Regions from separate parts of the Variovorax sp. 10N432 genome, predicted to be linked through region 2. Evidence: predicted binding sites of a transcription regulator. Region 2 holds the regulator's gene; the other holds the start of a gene.
What was found. The regulator FNR, encoded in region 2, switches genes on or off when oxygen is low (the NO sensors DNR and NnrR bind a similar motif). The targets are predictions, from matches to a motif close to TTGATNNNNATCAA.
Positions count from the first base shown of each region.

Region 1 (6,878 bases), on a different contig from region 2:
CGCGAGGACCGTGTGCAGCCCTTCGCCGAGCTGCAGAAGCGCATCGGCCGCAAGACGCTCGGGCCGAAGCTGCTGCGTGAGATCCCGGTGGTGCTGCTGGCCTACGACCTGCTCGAATGGCAGGGCCGCGACCTGCGCGCCATGCCGCAGCAGGAGCGCCGCGTGCAGCTCGACGACCTGCTCGCCAGCGTGCGGCATCCGTCGCTGATCGCCAGCCCGATGCTGCACGGCGACGACTGGCCGGACCTGGCCCGGCAGCGCGAGGCGGCGCGCGCCATGGGCGTCGAAGGGATGATGCTCAAGCAGCGCGACGCCCACTACGGCGTCGGCCGCACCAAGGACGTCGGCACCTGGTGGAAATGGAAGATCGACCCGCTCTCGATCGATGCGGTGCTGGTCTACGCGCAGCGCGGCCATGGCCGGCGCGCCAGCCTCTACAGCGACTACACCTTCGCGGTCTGGGACGGGCCGCCCGAAGCGGCAGAGCGCAAGCTCGTGCCGTTCGCGAAGGCCTACTCGGGCCTCACCGACGCCGAGATGGCGAAAGTCGATGCGGTGATCCGCAAGACCACCATCGAGAGCTTCGGGCCGGTGCGCAGCGTGCGGCCGACGCTGGTGTTCGAGCTCGGCTTCGAAGGCATCGCGCGCAGCCCGCGGCACAAGAGCGGGATCGCGGTGCGCTTCCCGCGCATGCTGCGCTGGCGCGAGGACAAGACCGTCGAAGATGCCGATACCCTGCAGACCCTGGCGGCGCTGCTGCCTTCGTGATGACGACGAAACAAGCGCTCGATGCCTGGTTCGCGGCGCGTGGCTGGAAGGCCTTCAAGTTCCAGCGCGCCGTGTGGAAGGCGGTGGCGCAGGGCCGCTCGGGCCTGTTGCACGCGACCACGGGGGCCGGCAAGACCTACGCCGTCTGGCTCGGCGCGCTGTTGGCCTTCGCGTCGCCGCCGCAACGTCCCGGCGGCAAGCGGCCACAAGCCGCGGCGCCGCTCACGGTGCTGTGGCTGACGCCGATGCGCGCGCTGGCGGCCGACACCCTGCGTGCCCTGCAGCAGGCGCTCGACGCCGCCGGTGCCGAGATGCATCCGTGGAGCGCCGGCGCACGCAGCGGCGACACCGGCTCGGCGGAGCGCAGCGCCCAGAACCAGCGTCTGCCGACCGTGCTCGTCACCACGCCCGAGAGCCTGTCGCTGCTGCTCGCGCGCGCCGATGCGCGCGAGGTGCTCGGCACGCTGCGCATGGTGGTGGTCGACGAATGGCACGAACTGCTCGGCAACAAGCGCGGCGTCCAGGTGCAGCTGGCGCTGGCGCGCCTGCGGCGCTGGAACGACCGGCTCTGCGTGTGGGGCATGTCGGCCACGCTCGGCAATCTCGAAGAGGCGATGCGCACCCTGCTGGGCGACGAGCCGGGCCTGCTGGTGCAGGGCGAGGTGCCGAAGAAGCTGGTCGTCGACTCGCTGCTGCCGGGTCGGGCCGAGGGTTTTCCGTGGGGCGGCCACCTGGGCCTCACGATGCTGCCGCAGGTCATCGAGGAAATCGCCGCCAGCACCACCACGCTGGTCTTCACCAACACCCGCTCGCAGTCCGAGATCTGGTATCAGGCGATGCTCGAGGCGCGGCCCGACTGGGCCGGGCAGATCGCGCTGCATCACGGCTCGCTCGACCGCGCGGTGCGCGAGTGGGTCGAACTGGGCCTGAAGAACGGCGAGCTCAAGGCGGTGGTCTGCACGTCGAGCCTCGACCTGGGCGTCGACTTCCTGCCGGTCGAGCGCGTGCTGCAGATCGGCTCCCCGAAGGGCGTGGCCAGGCTGCTGCAGCGCGCGGGCCGCTCCGGCCACGCGCCGGGCCGGCCATCGCGCGTCACGCTGGTGCCGACCCACAGCATCGAGATGGTCGAGGGCGCGGCGGCGCGCGCCGCGATCGCGGCCGGCCACATCGAATCGCGCCGCTCGCCCGAGCATCCGCTCGATGTGCTGGTGCAGCACATGGTCACGGTGGCGCTCGGCGGCGGCTTCGTGCCCGACGCGCTCTACGACGAGGTGCGCAGCACGGCCGCCTATGCCGCGCTCTCGCGCGAGAGCTGGCAGTGGTGCCTGGACTTCGTCTCGCAGGGTGGCACATCGCTGGCCGCCTACCCGGACTACCGGCGCGCGGTGCCCGATGCCGAGGGCGTCTGGCGCGTGCCCGATGCGCGGCTGGCGCGCCGTCATCGCATGAACATCGGCACCATTGTGAGCGACGCCAGCCTGTCGGTGCAGTACCTGGGCGGCGCGAAGATCGGCAGCGTCGAGGAGGGCTTCGTGGCGCGCATGAAGCCGGGCGACTGCTTCCTCTTCGGCGGCCGCCTGCTCGAACTGGTGCGCATCCACGACATGACCGCCTGGGTGCGGCGCGCCAGCGGCAAGCGCTCCGCGGTGCCGCGCTGGAACGGCGGCCGGATGCCGTTGTCGAGCACGCTGGCCGACGCGGTGGTGCAGCAGCTCGCTCTCGCCGACGAAGGCCGCTACGAGACGCCGGAACTGCAATGCGTGCGTCCGCTGCTCGAGATCCAGCAGCGCTGGTCGGCGCTGCCCACACCCGAGACGCTGCTGGCCGAAGTGCACAAGTCGCGCGAGGGCTGGCACCTGTTCCTGTATCCCTTCGCGGGCCGGCCGGTGCACCTCGGGCTGGCGAACCTCGTCGCCTGGCGCGTCGCGCAGCACCAGCCGCGCACCTTCTCGATCGCGGTCAACGACTACGGCTTCGAGCTGCTCAGTGCCACCGAGGTCGACTGGCCGACGCTGCTGCCGAAGGTGCTGGTGGCCGGGCACGATGCCGAGGCCCAGGATGCGATCGCGCATGACGACGAGCGCACGGCACTGCTGCACGAGGTGCTGGCCTCGCTGAACGCCACCGAGCTTGCGCGCCGCCGTTTTCGCGAGATTGCGCGAGTCTCCGGGTTGATCTTCCAGGGCTATCCGGGCGAGAAGCGCAGCAACAAGCAGTTGCAGGCGTCGTCGTCGCTGTTCTACGAAGTGTTCCGCAAGTACGACCCGGCCAATCGGCTGCTGCAGCAAGCCGAGGCCGAACTGCTGGCGCAGGAGCTCGAGATCGGCCGCCTGCGGGCCAGCCTGGCGCGCATGCGTGCGCAACGGCTGGTGCTGCGCACGCTCGCCAAGCCCACGCCCTTCGCGTTCCCGCTGATGGTCGAGCGATTTCGCGAGAAGCTTTCGAACGAGAGCGTGGCCGACCGCATCGCGCGCATGGTGCAGCAGTTCGAAAGCGCGGCCGCGGGCCATTGAAGCCGCCGCGCCGCTTTCTGGGAAACTCGAACCGTGACCTCGCCGCTCGCTGCCTGCCGGATCGAACTGGCCGGCGAAACCATCGAACTGCTGCCCGAACGCGCACTCTGGTGGCCGGCTGCCGGCGTGCTGTTCGCGGCCGACCTGCACCTGGGCAAGGCGGCCACCTACCGGGCGCTGGGCCAGCCGGTCCCCGGTGGCACCACGCAGGAGAACCTGGCGCGGCTCGACCGCCTGATCGAGCGGCTGGCGCCGCGCGAGATCGTTTTCCTCGGCGATTTCCTGCATGCGGCGCAGGCCCGCACGGCCACGCTGCTGGCGGCGGTGGCGGCCTGGCGCGACCGCCACGCCGCACTGGCCTGCACGCTGGTGCGCGGCAACCACGACAGCCGCGCCGGCGACCCGCCGGCCGCGCTGCGCTTCCAACTGGTCGACGAGCCGCATCGGATCGGCCCCTTCGCGGCCTGCCATCACCCGCAGCGTCATCCGACCCATTTCGTGCTGGCCGGCCATCTTCATCCGGCCTGCAGGCTGCATGGCCGTGGCCGCGACAGCCTGCGCATGCCCTGCTTCGTGCGCGAGGGCGAACAACTGATCCTGCCCGCCTTCGGCGAATTCACCGGCGGCTGGCAGGTGGAGCCGGCGCCCGGGCGACGCTTCTACGCGGTTGGCGGCAATGGCGTCTGGGCGCTTCCCGGCCTGGCCTGAAGGGCGGCGCGGTCAGGACAGGTGCCGCGTCCCCGCCAAGGTGGCGGCCACCACGGCCTCGAGGTGGATGCGCAGCCAGCGGTGGATCGGATCGACCTGGTGGCGCTGGTGCCAGGCCATGTACATCGGCATCGCCGGCGTGTGCAGCGGCACCGGCACCGATGCCAGCCCGCGCAAGGCGCCCTCGATCAGCAGCGAGGGCGCGGTGGCCAGCCACGGCCCGCCGCGCACCAGCGCGCCCAGCCCGGCCATGCCGGGGACGCTGGCCACGATGCGGCGCTCCACATGGCGTTGCGCGAACCAATCGTCGATGTCGAGCCGCCGCAGCGGTTCATAGAGGACGCTCACGTGTTCGGCGGCGAGGTAGTCGGCCTCGGTGGTTGGCGCGGCGCGGCATTCGGCGTCGAAGTAGACGCGGTAGTGGTCCTCGAACAGCCGCTTCTGCATGATGTCCGAGCCCTCGGGCGGACGCGGCGTGATGATCAACTGGCAGGCCTGTTCCCGCAGCATCGCGGGCACCGGCGCGCCCGATGCGATGACCCGCAGCGTGACGCAGGGCGCCTCGGCCCGAAGGCGGCGCAGCAGCGCCGGCACCAGCAGGTCGCGCTGCAGGTCATTGGCGGCCACGGTGAAGCAGGCCGTGAGCCGGGCGGGCTCGAAGCCGGCCGCGGTGCTGAAGGCGCGCAACTCGTCGAGCAGCACGCGGGCGCGCCCGGCCAGCAGTTCGGCCTGCGCGGTCGCCACGATGCCGCGGCCGGACTTGACGAACAGCGGGTCGCCGACGATGGCGCGCAGCTTGTCCAGCAGATGGCTCACCGCCGATTGGGTGACGCCCAGGCGCTGCGCCGCGCGCGTGATAGAGCCTTCCTCGTGCACCGCGAGCAGCAGGCGCAGCAGGTGGCCGTCCAGATCCAAATGATCGAATTCGCTCATGGATGGCATGAGTATGTCGGCCTTTATCGGCGCGTCGATTGCCGGAACACTGCGCAGGCCGGTCTGGAGTGCACGCGATTGATCCAGGTCAAGCATTTGCCCAATCGACCCATCCAGGAGACCTTCATGTGCACCCCCGACATTCCCGGCACGACCCTGTTCGACGGCCGACAGGCCCGCAAGGGCTACGCGCTGAACAAGATGTGCTTTTCCTTCAACCAAGCCGCCAACCGCGAGGCCTTCGTGCGCGACGAGGACGCCTGCTGCGCAGCCTACGGATTGACCGCGCAGCAGCGCGAAGCCATTCGCGCCCGCAATGTGCTGCAGCTGATCGAGGCCGGCGGCAACGCCTACTACCTCGCCAAGTTCGCCGGCATCTTCGGCCTCGACATGCAGGACATCGGCGCCCAGCAGACCGGCCTGACGAAGGCCGAGTTCCAGGCCCGGCTCCTGGCCGCCGCCTGACCCGCCCGGAGACACCCGCCATGGCCAATCTCGTTGGTGCCATCACCACCTCCCACGTGCCGGCGATCGGCCGCGCGATCGCCCGCAACCTGCAGCAGGAGCCCTACTGGCGCCCCTTCTTCGATGCCTTCGCGCCAGTGCACCGCTGGCTGGCCGAGACCCGGCCCGAAGTGCTCGTGGTGTTCTACAACGACCACGGCCTCAACTTCTTCCTCGACAAGATGCCGACCTTCGCGGTCGGTGCCGCACCGGTCTACAGCGGCGCCGACGAAGGCTGGGGCCTGCCGGTCATGGCCTCGTTCGAGGGCGAGCAGACGCTGTCGTGGCAACTGATCGACGCGTTGGTGCAAGACGAGTTCGACATCACGAGCTGCCAGGAGATGCAGGTCGATCACGCCTTCGCGCTGCCGATGGCGCTGCTGTGGCCGGACCAGGCCTGGCCCGTGAAGGTCGTGCCCGTGTGCATCAACACGGTCCAGTTCCCGCTGCCTTCGGCCAGGCGCTGCTACGCGCTGGGCGAGTCGGTCGGCCGCGCCATCCGCGGCTGGGACAGCGACGCCCGGGTCGCCGTGATGGGCACGGGCGGCCTGTCGCACCAGCTGGACGGCCAGCGCGCCGGCTTCATCAACAAGGACTTCGACCTGCGGTTCATGGACAGCCTGGTTGACGACCCGAAATGGGCGACGCAGTTCAGCACCCATGAGCTGGTCGAGAAGGCCGGCACCCAGGGCGTCGAGCTGCTGATGTGGCTGGCCACCCGCGGCGCCCTCGGGTCAAGCGCCCGCTGCCTGCATCGGAACTACCACCTGCCGATCTCCAACACGGCCTCGGGCCTGATGCTTCTGGTGCCCTAAAGCACCACCGGCGCGTCCGGCAGTTCGTTGCGGTCGGCCTGGCCCTCGGCCAGCGGAAAGTGCGCGACCAGCAGCGCCGACACTTCTTCCAGCGCCTGGGTCAGCCCGTCCTCGAAGCGCCCCTCGCGAAAGGCGGCGCCCATGCGCTGCGCCAGGGCCGCCCATTGCGCGTCGTCGACCCGCGCATCGATGCCGCGGTCGGCGACGATCTCGATCGCGTGCTCGGCCAGCAGCAGGTAGATCAATACGCCGTTGTTGTGCTCGGTGTCCCAGACGCGCAGCTTGCCGAACAGCATGATGGCGCGCTCCCGCGCCGGCGCATCCCGCCACAGGTAGGACAGCGGCAGGCCGGCCTCGGCGCAGATGCGGATCTCGCCGGTGTGGCGCTTTTCGCTGGCGGATACGCGGCGCGTCAGGCGATCGAGCAGGTCGGCCGGCAGCGCGCGGCGCAGGTCGGCTTCGTCGGTCCAGCGATGGCGCCAGATGCGGGCGAGGCGTGCGAACAAGGCCATGACTACCAGTCTCCCGAGGCGCCGCCGCCGCCGAAATCGCCACCGCCGCCGGAGCCGAAACCGCCGCCGAAGCCACCGCCGCCACCGCCGCCGCCGCCACGAGAAGATCCGCCACCCCAGCCGCC
Region 1 is NZ_JBFTHX010000019.1:62,473-69,350, reverse strand. It holds gene AC1DF3_RS21740 (ATP-dependent DNA ligase) at 1-768, shown strand, start outside; gene AC1DF3_RS21735 (ligase-associated DNA damage response DEXH box helicase) at 768-3,281, shown strand; gene pdeM (ligase-associated DNA damage response endonuclease PdeM) at 3,315-3,989, shown strand; gene AC1DF3_RS21725 (LysR family transcriptional regulator) at 4,002-4,922, opposite strand; gene AC1DF3_RS21720 (protocatechuate 4,5-dioxygenase subunit alpha) at 5,049-5,387, shown strand; gene AC1DF3_RS21715 (class III extradiol dioxygenase family protein) at 5,408-6,241, shown strand; gene AC1DF3_RS21710 (TPM domain-containing protein) at 6,238-6,753, opposite strand; gene AC1DF3_RS21705 (TPM domain-containing protein) at 6,756-6,878, opposite strand, start outside.
Region 1: a site for FNR is predicted at 5,001-5,014, ahead of AC1DF3_RS21720 (protocatechuate 4,5-dioxygenase subunit alpha). Genes of this name have one in related genera too.

Region 2 (6,878 bases):
GCGCCACATCTACGTCGCCAACTGGTTCTACGGCGCCTTCATCATCGCGGTGGCGCTGCTGCACATCGTCAACAGCGCGGCCATCCCGGCCGGTGCGATGAAGAGCTACTCGGCCTACGCCGGCGTGCAGGATGCGATGGTCCAGTGGTGGTACGGCCACAACGCCGTCGGCTTCTTCCTGACCGCGGGCTTCCTCGGGATGATGTACTACTACGTGCCGAAGCAGGCCGGCCGCCCGGTGTATTCGTACCGGCTGTCGATCGTGCACTTCTGGGCCCTGATCTTCACCTACATGTGGGCCGGCCCGCACCACCTGCACTACACGGCGCTGCCCGACTGGACCCAGTCGATCGGCATGGTGTTCTCGCTGATCCTGCTGGCGCCGAGCTGGGGCGGCATGATCAACGGCGTGATGACGCTGTCGGGCGCCTGGCACAAGCTGCGCACCGACCCGATCCTGCGCTTCCTGATCGTCTCGCTGTCGTTCTACGGCATGTCGACCTTCGAGGGTCCGATGATGTCGATCAAGACCGTCAACGCGCTCTCGCACTACACCGACTGGACCGTCGGCCACGTGCACTCGGGCGCGCTCGGCTGGGTCGGCCTGATCTCGATGGGCTCGCTGTACTACCTCATCCCGCGCGTGTACGGCCGCACCGAGATGTTCAGCGTGAAGGCGATCGAGCTGCACTTCTGGATGGCGACCATCGGCATCGTGCTCTACATCGCCGCGATGTGGATCGCCGGCGTGATGCAGGGCCTGATGTGGCGCGCGGTCAACCCCGACGGCACGCTGACCTACACCTTCGTCGAAAGCGTGAAGGCCACCTATCCCTACTACGTGGTGCGCGTGCTCGGCGGCGTGCTGTACCTGAGCGGCATGCTGGTGATGGCCTGGAACGTCTGGATGACGGTGATCTCGGGCTTCAGCAAGCCCGCGCCGATCCCGCAGCCCGCCATGGCCCACGCCTGAGGACACTCCCATGAGTTCGAACATTCCCCCGGGCTTCTCGCACCAGAAGATCGAGACCAACAACTTCCTGATGATCGTGCTGATCCTGCTCGTGATCGCGGTCGGCGGCCTGGTCGAGATCGTGCCGCTGTTCTTCCAGAAGTCGACCACCGAGGCGGTCGCCGGCGTCGAGCCGCTGACGCCACTGCAACTCGCGGGCCGCGACATCTACGTGCGCGAGGGTTGCTACAACTGCCACTCGCAGATGATCCGGCCGTTCCGCGCCGAGACGCTGCGCTATGGCCACTATTCGGTGGCCGGCGAGTTCGTCTACGACCACCCGTTCCAGTGGGGCAGCAAGCGCACCGGCCCCGACCTGCACCGGGTGGGCGGCAAGTACAGCGACGAGTGGCACCGCATCCACCTCAACAACCCGCGCGACGTGGTGCCGGAGTCGAACATGCCGGCCTACACCTGGCTCGAGAAGGCGCCGCTCGACGGCGCCGAGTCGGCCGCCCACATGACGGCGCTGCGCCGGGTCGGCGTGCCCTACACCGACGAGCAGATCTCGGCCGGGCCGGCCGCGGTCAAGGGCAAGACCGAGATGGACGCCGTGGTCGCCTATCTGCAGTCGCTCGGCCTGGCACTCAAGTGAGGACAACCGCGATGGACAACATCACCACCCTGCGAATCGCCGCCACGCTGGTCTCGTTCGCGACCTTCATCGGCATCCTGGTCTGGGCGTATTCGCGCCGCAACGCGCAGGCCTTCGAAGAGGCGGCACGCCTGCCGTTCGAGGAGGACCCGTCGTGAGCGACTTCGTCAACGCCTTCTGGTCGCACTTCGTCACCGCGATCGCGCTCGGCGGCATCCTGGCCTGCGCGCTGCTGCTGTGGCTGACGGCCCGCTTCCGCGGCCCTTCGAACGCCGACAACACCACCGGCCATGTCTGGGACGAGGACCTGCGCGAGATGAACAACCCGATGCCGCGCTGGTGGATGGGCCTGTTCGTGCTGACCATCGTGTTCGGCATCGGCTACCTGGTGGTGTTCCCAGGGCTGGGCAGCTACCGCGGCACCCTGGCCTGGAGCACCCAGGGCGAGTACGAGAAGGCGGTGGAGAAGGCCAACGCCGAGCTGGCCCCGGTGTACGCCGCCTACACCGCGCAGCCGGTCGAGAAGCTCGCCTCCGACGGCGGCGCCATGGCCGTCGGCGAGCGCCTGTTCCTGAACAACTGCGCCCAGTGTCACGGCTCGGATGCGCGCGGCAGCAAGGGCTTCCCGAACCTCACCGATGGCGACTGGCTGCATGGCGGCACGCCCGAGAAGATCCACGAGACCATCGCGCTCGGCCGCATCGGCACGATGCCGCCGATGGCCGAGGCGGTCGGATCGGCCGAGGACGTCAAGAACCTCGCCAACTACGTGCTGAGCCTGTCTGACAGCCCGCACGATTCGGTGCGCGCCGGACTCGGCAAGAGCAAGTTCACGGCGTGCGCGGCCTGCCACGGCATCGGCGGCGTCGGCAACCCGGCGGTGGGCGCGCCGAACCTGGCCGACAAGATCTGGCTGCACGGCTATGGCCAGGAAGCGATCATCGCGATGATCAACGGCGGCAAGACCAACCAGATGCCGGCGCAGCAGGGCCGCCTGACCGAGGCGCAGATCCACGTGCTGACCGCCTATGTCTGGGGCCTGTCGAACAACAAGGCGGCCACCGTCGCGGGGCAATGAGGCTGCCGCCCGAGTCTTGTCCATGAGCGTTTCCATGACCGAGCAGACGACGCCACAGCAGCCGCGCACCGTGATCCCGATCGCGGCGGCCGAGGAGGACGTCGGGCTCTACGCGGCCCACAAGAAGATCTATCCGCGCAGCGTCAGCGGCTATTTCGCCCGCTGGCGCTGGGCCCTGGTGTTCGCGACGCAGGGGGTCTTCTACGGCCTGCCCTGGCTCGAGTGGGGCCAGCGCCAGGCGGTGCTGTTCGACCTCGGCGCGCGGCGCTTCTTCCTGTTCGGGCTGGTGCTCTATCCGCAGGACCTGATCTACCTGACCGGGCTGCTGGTGGTCTCGGCGCTGTCGCTGTTCCTGTTCACTGCCGTGGCGGGGCGCCTGTGGTGCGGCTACGCCTGCCCGCAGACGGTCTACACCGAGATCTTCATGTGGGTCGAGGAGAAGATCGAGGGCAGCCGCATCGCGCGCATGCGGCTCGACAGCGGCGATTTCTCGGCCGAGAAGCTGGTCAAGAAGTGGTTCAAGCACGTGGTCTGGATATCGATCGGCCTGTGGACCGGCTTCACCTTCGTCGGCTACTTCACGCCGATCCGCGAACTGGCCATGGAATTCCTGCAGACCCGGATGGGCTCCTGGGAAGTCTTCTGGGTGCTGTTCTACGGCTTCGCCACCTACGGCAACGCTGGCTTCATGCGCGAGCAGGTGTGCAAGTACATGTGCCCCTATGCGCGCTTCCAGAGCGCGATGTTCGACCGCGACACGCTCATCGTGAGCTACGACACGGCACGCGGCGAACCGCGTGGCGTGCCGGCCAAGGGTCGGGCGGCCGCTGCCGCATCGGAGTTCGGCCATTGCATCGACTGCAAGCTGTGCGTCCAGGTCTGCCCGACCGGCATCGACATCCGCCAGGGGCTGCAGTACGAATGCATCGGCTGCGGCCTGTGCGTCGATGCCTGCAACATCGTGATGGACAAGATGTCGACCCCGCGCGGCCTGATCCGCTACGCCACGCAGAACAGCATGGCCGGGCGCTGGACGCCGCGCCAGGTGCTGCGCCGCGTTCTGCGGCCGCGGGTGCTGGTCTACACCGCGGTGCTCGGCGCGCTGTGCATCGGCCTGCTGGCGAGCCTGGTGACGCGCACGCCGCTGAAGGTCGACGTGGTGCGCGACCGCGCCTCGCTGGCCCGCATCGTCGAGGGCGGCCAGCTCGAGAACGTCTACCGCCTGCAGATCATGAACGCCACCGAGCAGGTGCAGCGCTACCGGATCGAAGCCAGCGGCCTCGAGGGTCTGCACGTGTCCTCGGAGCCGGTGGTCGAGGTCGCGCCGGCGCAGTCGCGCTGGGTGGCGGTGCGGCTGCAGCTGCCCTACGGTGCGGCGACGGCCGGTTCCCACAAGGTGTATTTCGACGTTCGAGCGGAGGGCGGCCAGGGCAGCGTGTCCGAGAAGGCCGTGTTCCTGGTCCCGCGATGAAATCCAGGCCCCAAGGAGGCAGAAGATGACCGACAAGAGCAGCCATGACGAAGCGACGCGTCCCTGTCCACCCTGGTGGCGCTTCGGGCTGGTGTGGATGGTGATCGGCGGGCCGGGCCTGGTGGTGATCGCGAGTTTCGCCACCTTGTGGCTGGCCCTGCGCACGCCCGACCCGGTGGTCGACGAGGACTACTACCGCAAGGGCGTGGAGATCAACCGCACGCTGGCCGACAAGAAGCTCATGCCGGCGGTGGCCGGGCGCAACCACGCGGCCACCCCGAGCGCCGACGTGCCGTCGCCGAGGCGCTGAACATGCAGGCGCAACGCTGGATGTGGATACTCTGGCCGGCATTCCTGCTGGCCTGCGCGCTCGAGGTGCTGGTGTTCGCACTGGTCGATCCGGGCGACCTCAACTGGCGCGGCGAGGCGTTGGGCGCCTCTCGCCAGGCGGTCTACACGGCCGGGTTCTTTGCCTTCTGGCTGCTGGCCACGGCGGCGGGCGCCTTGACGCTGCTGCTGGCCCGGCCGGCGGCCGAGCTCAACAGCCCGGCGGATTGACGATGCGGCGCAGCGCCTCGGGATCGAGGATGCGCACGTTGCGCTGCTCGACCTCGACCATGCCGTCGGCCGCGAACTTCGACATCGTCCGGCTCACGGTCTCGAGCTTGAGGCCGAGGTAGCTGCCGATTTCCTCGCGCGTCATGCGCAGCACCAGCTCGGAGCGCGAGAAGCCGCGCGCATGCAGCCGCTGCACCAGGTTCAGCAGGAAGGCCGCCAGCCGCTCCTCGGCCCGCATGCTGCCGAGCAGCAGCATCACGCCATGCTCGCGGACGATCTCGCGGCTCATGATCTGGTGCACGTGGCGCTGCAGCGCCGTCACCTCGCGCGACAGTTCCTCGATGCGCTCGAAGGGCATCACGCAGACCTCGGAGTCTTCGAGGGCGACGGCGTCGCAGGTGTGCTGGTCGTTGACGATGCCGTCGAGGCCGATGATCTCGCCGGCCATCTGGAAGCCCGTGACCTGGTCGCGCCCGTCCTCGCTGGTGACCCGGGTCTTGAAGACCCCGGTGCGGATCGCATAGAGCGAGGTGAAGGGCTCACCATTGCGAAACAGCGTCTCGCGCCGCTTGATCTTGCGCCGCGTGGCGACCAGGTCGTCGAGGCGCTGCAGCTCCCCGGGCGCCAGTCCGACCGGCATGCACAGCTCGCGCAGGTTGCAGTTGGAACAGGCGACCTTGATATTTTCGGGCTTCATTGATGCAGTCGGGGTCATGCGGGGATTGTCCGTGGGGGGGTGGGCCGGATGCTTGATGCAGGTCAAGGTTTGCGGATCGCGACGGCGGCATAGTGACACACCGAAGCCCATGCCTGCGTCCGCGATGCCTCCCGTCTCCGCTCCAGCCCTCACGCCGCCCATCGTGGTGCCCGCGCCGTCCGTGCTGCAGCGGTTCGACTGCGCCGGGCCGCGCTACACCTCCTACCCGACCGCGGACCGCTTCGTCGACGCCTTCACGGCCGAGGACTATGCCCAGACGCTCGAACAGCGCGGCAGCACCGGCGCCAGCGCGCGGGCGCTGTCGCTCTACGTGCATATCCCGTTCTGCGAATCGCTCTGCTACTACTGCGCCTGCAACAAGATCGTGACCCGCCACAAGAGCAAGGGGCGCGAGTACCTGGACTACCTGGCGCGCGAGATCGCTCTGCAGGTCGAGCGGCTCGGCCGCGGCGCCGTGGTCCGCCAGCTGCATCTCGGCGGCGGCACGCCGACCTTTCTCGACGATGCCGGCCTGCGGACGCTGATGGGCATGCTGCGCGAGGCCTTCACCTTGTCGCCGGACGGCGAGCATTCGATCGAGATCGACCCGCGCACCGTCGACCGCGAACGCCTGGTGACCCTGGCCGCGCTGGGCTTCAACCGGCTGAGCTTCGGCGTCCAGGATTTCGACCCCGACGTGCAGAAGGCGGTGCACCGGATCCAGCCGGCCGGGCAGGTGTTCGACCTGATGGCGACGGCCCGCGGGCTGGGCTTCGATTCGGTCAACGTCGACCTGATCTACGGGCTGCCGCGCCAGAGCGCGGCCTCCTTCGACCGCACGCTGGCCCAGGTCTGCGCGCTGCGGCCCGACCGCATCGCGCTCTATGCCTATGCCCACCTGCCCGAGCGCTTCAAGGCCCAGCGCCGCATCGCGACCGAGGCGTTGCCCGATGCGGCGGCCAAGGTCGAGATGCTGTCGCGCTCTATCGCCGCGTTCACCGAGGCCGGCTACGTCTACATCGGCATGGACCATTTCGCGCTGCCCGGCGACGCGCTGGCGGTGGCCAAGCGGCAGGGCCGGCTGCACCGCAACTTCCAGGGCTACAGCACCCAGCCGGACTGCGACCTGGTGGCGCTGGGCGTGTCGGCGATCGGCCGGGTCGGCGCCACCTACAGCCAGAACGCCAAGACGCTCGAGGAGTACTACGACCTGCTCGACCAGGGCCGGCTGCCGGTGGTGCGCGGCCTGGCGCTGACCCGCGACGACGTGCTGCGGCGCACCGTGATCATGGCGATCATGTGCCAGGGCCGGGTCGATTTCGAGACCATCGGCTCGGCCCACCTGGTCGATTTCGAGCGCTGCTTCGCGGCCGAGCTCGAAGCGCTGGCGCCGCTCGAGGCGCAGGGCCTGGTGGTGGTCGGCGATCGCCACCTCGAGGTCACGCCGCTGGGCTGGTTCTTCGTCCG
Region 2 is NZ_JBFTHX010000002.1:97,130-104,007, forward strand. It holds gene ccoN (cytochrome-c oxidase, cbb3-type subunit I) at 1-973, shown strand, start outside; gene ccoO (cytochrome-c oxidase, cbb3-type subunit II) at 984-1,607, shown strand; gene AC1DF3_RS02705 (cbb3-type cytochrome oxidase subunit 3) at 1,619-1,765, shown strand; gene ccoP (cytochrome-c oxidase, cbb3-type subunit III) at 1,762-2,685, shown strand; gene ccoG (cytochrome c oxidase accessory protein CcoG) at 2,720-4,156, shown strand; gene AC1DF3_RS02720 (FixH family protein) at 4,182-4,466, shown strand; gene AC1DF3_RS02725 (hypothetical protein) at 4,469-4,714, shown strand; gene fnr (fumarate/nitrate reduction transcriptional regulator Fnr) at 4,695-5,411, opposite strand; gene hemN (oxygen-independent coproporphyrinogen III oxidase) at 5,536-6,878, shown strand, end outside.